DNA from 2 places in the Bacillus sp. JZ109 genome. Region 2 is predicted to be linked to the other one. Evidence: a T-box and tRNA genes for the amino acid it is inferred to sense, from the RefSeq annotation. Region 2 holds a T-box; the other holds one or more tRNA genes.

Region 1 (3,263 bases), 450 kb from region 2:
TGCTCTGTTAGGGTGCAAGCCCGAGAGAGCCGCAGTGAATAGGCCCAGGCGACTGTTTAGCAAAAACACAGGTCTCTGCGAAGCCGTAAGGCGAAGTATAGGGGCTGACGCCTGCCCGGTGCTGGAAGGTTAAGAGGAGCGCTTAGCGTAAGCGAAGGTGCGAATTGAAGCCCCAGTAAACGGCGGCCGTAACTATAACGGTCCTAAGGTAGCGAAATTCCTTGTCGGGTAAGTTCCGACCCGCACGAAAGGCGCAACGATCTGGGCACTGTCTCAACGAGAGACTCGGTGAAATTATAGTACCTGTGAAGATGCAGGTTACCCGCGACAGGACGGAAAGACCCCGTGGAGCTTTACTGCAGCCTGATATTGAATGTTGGTACAGCTTGTACAGGATAGGTAGGAGCCTTGGAAACCGGAGCGCCAGCTTCGGTGGAGGCATCGGTGGGATACTACCCTGGCTGTATTGACCTTCTAACCCGCCGCCCTTATCGGGCGGGGAGACAGTGTCAGGTGGGCAGTTTGACTGGGGCGGTCGCCTCCTAAAAGGTAACGGAGGCGCCCAAAGGTTCCCTCAGAATGGTTGGAAATCATTCGCAGAGTGTAAAGGCACAAGGGAGCTTGACTGCGAGACCTACAAGTCGAGCAGGGACGAAAGTCGGGCTTAGTGATCCGGTGGTTCCGCATGGAAGGGCCATCGCTCAACGGATAAAAGCTACCCCGGGGATAACAGGCTTATCTCCCCCAAGAGTCCACATCGACGGGGAGGTTTGGCACCTCGATGTCGGCTCATCGCATCCTGGGGCTGTAGTCGGTCCCAAGGGTTGGGCTGTTCGCCCATTAAAGCGGTACGCGAGCTGGGTTCAGAACGTCGTGAGACAGTTCGGTCCCTATCCGTCGCGGGCGCAGGAAATTTGAGAGGAGCTGTCCTTAGTACGAGAGGACCGGGATGGACGCACCGCTGGTGTACCAGTTGTTCTGCCAAGGGCATCGCTGGGTAGCTATGTGCGGACGGGATAAGTGCTGAAAGCATCTAAGCATGAAGCCCCCCTCAAGATGAGATTTCCCATTCCGCAAGGAAGTAAGATCCCTGAAAGATGATCAGGTTGATAGGTCTGAGGTGGAAGTGTGGCGACACATGGAGCTGACAGATACTAATCGATCGAGGACTTAACCATATTTTTGAATGATGTCACACCTGTTATCTAGTTTTGAGAGAACACTCTCAATTTGTTTGGTGGCGATAGCGAAGAGGTCACACCCGTTCCCATACCGAACACGGAAGTTAAGCTCTTCAGCGCCGATGGTAGTCGGGGGTTTCCCCCTGTGAGAGTAGGACGCCGCCAAGCAATTGCACGTTAGTGCAATTATGGAGGATTAGCTCAGCTGGGAGAGCATCTGCCTTACAAGCAGAGGGTCGGCGGTTCGAGCCCGTCATCCTCCACCATTATGCCGGTGTAGCTCAATTGGTAGAGCAACTGACTTGTAATCAGTAGGTTGGGGGTTCAAGTCCTCTTGCCGGCACCACTTTTATATGATATAATACTCAAGTCTCTTGTAGAAGAGCCATTAGCTCAGTTGGTAGAGCATCTGACTTTTAATCAGAGGGTCGAAGGTTCGAGTCCTTCATGGCTCACCATTTTGCGCGGGTGTGGCGGAATTGGCAGACGCGCTAGACTTAGGATCTAGTGTCTTTATGACGTGGGGGTTCAAGTCCCTTCACCCGCATTATATAGGATAACAGTTAGAAAAACTGGACATCCTGTCTGCGGAAGTAGTTCAGTGGTAGAACACCACCTTGCCAAGGTGGGGGTCGCGGGTTCGAATCCCGTCTTCCGCTCCAACTATACCATCCACGCCGGGGTGGTGGAATTGGCAGACACACAGGACTTAAAATCCTGCGGTAGGTGACTACCGTGCCGGTTCAAGTCCGGCCCTCGGCATTATGTTTTGCGCCCGTAGCTCAATTGGATAGAGCGTTTGACTACGGATCAAAAGGTTAGGGGTTCGACTCCTCTCGGGCGCGCCATATCTTTTAATAGAATAGATGGGAAATCGGGAAGTAGCTCAGCTTGGTAGAGCACATGGTTTGGGACCATGGGGTCGCAGGTTCGAATCCTGTCTTCCCGACCATTTTTTATGGGGCCTTAGCTCAGCTGGGAGAGCGCCTGCTTTGCACGCAGGAGGTCAGCGGTTCGATCCCGCTAGGCTCCACCAAAAGTTTTTAAAAAAAGTTGTTGACTTTGAAGAAGTGACATTGTATACTAATAAAGTTGCTTTAACAAAGCGGACAAACAAAATGATCTTTGAAAACTAAACAAGACAAAACGTACCTGTTAATTCAGTTTTTAAAAATCGCACAGCGATGTGCGTAGTCAGTCAAACTACTTTATCGGAGAGTTTGATCCTGGCTCAGGACGAACGCTGGCGGCGTGCCTAATACATGCAAGTCGAGCGGACAGATGGGAGCTTGCTCCCTGATGTTAGCGGCGGACGGGTGAGTAACACGTGGGTAACCTGCCTGTAAGACTGGGATAACTCCGGGAAACCGGGGCTAATACCGGATGGTTGTTTGAACCGCATGGTTCAAACATAAAAGGTGGCTTCGGCTACCACTTACAGATGGACCCGCGGCGCATTAGCTAGTTGGTGAGGTAATGGCTCACCAAGGCAACGATGCGTAGCCGACCTGAGAGGGTGATCGGCCACACTGGGACTGAGACACGGCCCAGACTCCTACGGGAGGCAGCAGTAGGGAATCTTCCGCAATGGACGAAAGTCTGACGGAGCAACGCCGCGTGAGTGATGAAGGTTTTCGGATCGTAAAGCTCTGTTGTTAGGGAAGAACAAGTACCGTTCGAATAGGGCGGTACCTTGACGGTACCTAACCAGAAAGCCACGGCTAACTACGTGCCAGCAGCCGCGGTAATACGTAGGTGGCAAGCGTTGTCCGGAATTATTGGGCGTAAAGGGCTCGCAGGCGGTTTCTTAAGTCTGATGTGAAAGCCCCCGGCTCAACCGGGGAGGGTCATTGGAAACTGGGGAACTTGAGTGCAGAAGAGGAGAGTGGAATTCCACGTGTAGCGGTGAAATGCGTAGAGATGTGGAGGAACACCAGTGGCGAAGGCGACTCTCTGGTCTGTAACTGACGCTGAGGAGCGAAAGCGTGGGGAGCGAACAGGATTAGATACCCTGGTAGTCCACGCCGTAAACGATGAGTGCTAAGTGTTAGGGGGTTTCCGCCCCTTAGTGCTGCAGCTAAC
Region 2 (3,263 bases):
CATACAGGGAATTGGAGCAGCTTTGTTTATGCCAAGCTCACTCAGCCTTTTGGCTGCCTCTTACCCTGATGAGCGGGTGCGGGCGAGAATGTTTGGGCTGTGGGCCGCGCTTGTTTCCGCCGCTTCAGCCCTTGGGCCTTTTATCGGGGGCGTGCTGGTAGAGTTGGCGGGCTGGCAGAGTATTTTTCTAATCAATGTGCCAATAGGGGCTGCTGCGCTCATTTCAGCTTACCGAATCCTCAGCCGCGTTCCGGGAAAAAGCAGCCGCGTGAACATCATCGGGCATCTGCTTGGCATGATGGCTCTCGGGTTTCTTTCCTATGCTTTGATACAGGGGCCTTCAGCGGGCTGGCGCTCGCCAGTGATTCTTGCAGCATTTACTGCAGCGATTTTGGCATTTGTGCTGTTTTTGTTGCGGGAAATTTCTGCAAAAGCACCCATCCTGCCGGCGTCCTTATACAAAAACGGCCGCTTCTCAGCTGCCCAATTTATCGGGTTTTTGCTGAATTTCGCCCTTTTTGGCGGCATGTTTATGCTCAGCCTTTTTTTGCAGGAAGCAGGAGGCGCAAGTTCCTTTATGGCTGGAGTGGAGCTGCTGCCGATGATGGCGGTCTTCGTGATCGGCAATCTGCTGTTTGCCCGTCTGGCGAATCGGTTTGAAGCCGGTCAGCTTATGTTTGTATCAATGGCGGTCAGCTGTATCATTGCATTGCTGTTGTTTGTGCTGATTTCTCCGGATTTTCCTTATTGGCAGCTGGCGGTGTTGATGTCTGTTATGAACCTCTGTACCGGTATTACAGTTCCTGCCATGACAACTGTGATCATGCAGGCTGCCGGGCAAAGACATACGAATATCGCCGGTGCGGCGTTAAATGCAAACCGACAAATCGGAGCCTTGGTCGGCGTAGCGATAACCGGGGTGATCATTCATCTGTCCGCCACTTGGTATGCTGGTGCCGGGTTTACGTTTTTGATGATGGGAGCGGCATACAGCCTCGCTGCATTGCTTGTATGGCTGTTTCTGGCTGCCCATAACGGGACTGCCGCGTCAGAAAAAAATGTAAATCACTGATTGCGCTTTGTGGGAATATATAGTAAGATATAAAAAATTATTGAAACAACAGGCACTGATAAGGACACGAGATGCTTTTTACGGTTTCCAGAGAGGGAAGGACAGCTGAGATCTTCCTAACGCAGGGAAAGCAGCTTACCGCCTTTGAGCCGTATCGGGGAAAACAAGTATCTGATACCGTCATGCTGCGTTACAGCATCTTTAAGCCGATCACCATGTGTAATTGATCGGGAATTTGGGTGGAACCACGGATGATCAACACATTCGTCCCTTTTAGAGGGATGGGTGTGTTTTTTTATTTGAATTGAATACATGCGAAGAAAAGGACATGAATGATAGTTACGGTTTTCAGAGAGGGAAGGAAAGGTGAGAGCTTCCCAGCTTAGGAATATCATTTACCGCCTTGGAGCAGCATTGGGGAACTGAAGTAACCAATGCCGTCTATGCTGCGTTACAGCACCGAGCCGACAACATAGTATTTGTCGGGAACTTGGGTGGAACCACGGGTTAATCACACACTCGTCCCTATCTGCGGGACGGGTGTGTTTTTTTATATATAACAATGAATAAGGAGTGTTCTAAAATGAGTAAACATGTACACATTCAGCTTCCGGACGGACAGATCCAGGAATATCCGAAAGGCATCACAATCAAAGAAGCGGCTGGTTCTATCAGTTCCAGTCTGCAAAAGAAGGCGGCCGCAGGTCAGGTCAACGGCAAGCTTGTTGATCTCAGTTTCAAGCTGGAGGAGGATGCTGAGCTTTCGATTGTCACACTCGATTCACAAGAAGGCTTGCAGGTGCTTCGCCACACAACAGCGCACGTGCTGGCCCAAGCAGTAAAACGGCTGTACGGCGAAGTGTCATTGGGGGTAGGGCCTGTGATTGAAGACGGCTTCTACTATGACATGAAGCTGGGGAAAAGCTTGGCATCAGGAGACTTAGAGGCCATCGAAAAAGAAATGAAAAACATAATAAATGAGAACCTTGAAATCAAACGTATAGAGGTTTCTTACGAAGAAGCTGAAGAGCTGTTTGCACAAAAAGACGAGCGGTTCAAGCTTGAGATTTTAAAGGATATTCCGCGCGGGGAGGATATCACACTGTACCAGCAAGGGGAATTCGTTGACCTGTGCCGAGGGCCGCATCTTCCTTCTACAGGGATGATCAAGGCGTTCAAACTGACAAGAGTATCAGGCGCTTATTGGCGCGGAGACAGCAAAAATGAAGTCCTGCAGCGGGTGTACGGGGTTGCCTTTCAAAAGAAAAAAGATTTGGATGCGCACCTGCATATGCTGGAAGAAGCGGCAAAACGAGACCATCGCAAGCTCGGCAAACAGTTAGGGCTGTTTATGTTTTCTGAAGAAGCGCCGGGGATGCCGTTTTATTTGCCGAAAGGGCAGATTGTCCGTAATGAGCTGGAGCGCTTCTCGCGTGAGCTGCAAACAAATGCCGGCTACGATGAGGTGCGTACGCCGTTTATGATGAATCAGCGGTTATGGGAGCAGTCAGGCCATTGGGACCATTATCGCGACAATATGTACTTTTCAGAAGTGGATGATACAAGATTCGCAATGAAGCCGATGAATTGCCCCGGCCACATGCTCATTTTTAAAAACAGCCTGTATTCTTATCGGGATCTGCCAATTCGCATGGCGGAATTCGGACAGGTGCACCGCCATGAATACAGCGGCGCTTTAAACGGAATGCTTCGCGTTCGGACGTTCTGTCAGGATGACGCCCATATTTTCGTTCGGGAGGATCAGATTGAGAGTGAGATCAAAGAAGCGATTCGGCTGATTGATGAGGTATATCGGACATTTGGTTTCGAGTATTCTGTTGAGCTTTCGACTCGCCCGGAGGATTCATTAGGCGATGACAGCCTTTGGGAAGCGTCGGAACGTGCCTTAGCACGCGTCCTTGAGGAGCTTGGCCTCTCTTATGAGATCAATGAAGGCGATGGGGCGTTTTACGGGCCGAAAATTGATTTCCACATAAAAGATGCCCTGAAACGGAGCCACCAATGCGCGACAATTCAGCTTGATTTTCAAATGCCGGAAAAATTTGATTTAACATATATCAACGAACTCAATGAGAAGGTTCGTCCCGTTGTCATCCACAGAGCGGTTTTCGGCTCAATCGACCGTTTCTTCGGCATTTTGATCGAGCATTACGGCGGGGCTTTTCCAGTC

Evidence for each region. A T-box is a leader RNA that pairs with one kind of tRNA and senses whether it is charged. The one in region 2 lies ahead of thrS (threonine--tRNA ligase), so its partner is inferred to be a tRNA-Thr.
Region 1: it has a tRNA-Thr gene. The T-box ahead of thrS (threonine--tRNA ligase) is inferred to sense a tRNA for this amino acid. The anticodon was not compared.

What each region holds. Positions count from the first base shown of each region.
Region 1 is NZ_CP096388.1:4,008,090-4,011,352, reverse strand. Features, by position in the region: rRNA gene M1D94_RS21175 (23S ribosomal RNA) at 1-1,178, shown strand, start outside; rRNA gene rrf (5S ribosomal RNA) at 1,234-1,349, shown strand; tRNA gene M1D94_RS21165 (tRNA-Val) at 1,372-1,447, shown strand; tRNA gene M1D94_RS21160 (tRNA-Thr) at 1,452-1,527, shown strand; tRNA gene M1D94_RS21155 (tRNA-Lys) at 1,564-1,639, shown strand; tRNA gene M1D94_RS21150 (tRNA-Leu) at 1,646-1,728, shown strand; tRNA gene M1D94_RS21145 (tRNA-Gly) at 1,769-1,843, shown strand; tRNA gene M1D94_RS21140 (tRNA-Leu) at 1,858-1,943, shown strand; tRNA gene M1D94_RS21135 (tRNA-Arg) at 1,953-2,029, shown strand; tRNA gene M1D94_RS21130 (tRNA-Pro) at 2,057-2,133, shown strand; tRNA gene M1D94_RS21125 (tRNA-Ala) at 2,142-2,217, shown strand; rRNA gene M1D94_RS21120 (16S ribosomal RNA) at 2,390-3,263, shown strand, end outside.
Region 2 is NZ_CP096388.1:349,787-353,049, forward strand. Features, by position in the region: gene M1D94_RS01825 (MFS transporter) at 1-1,072, shown strand, start outside; T-box leader at 1,119-1,347, shown strand; T-box leader at 1,381-1,602, shown strand; gene thrS (threonine--tRNA ligase) at 1,656-3,263, shown strand, end outside.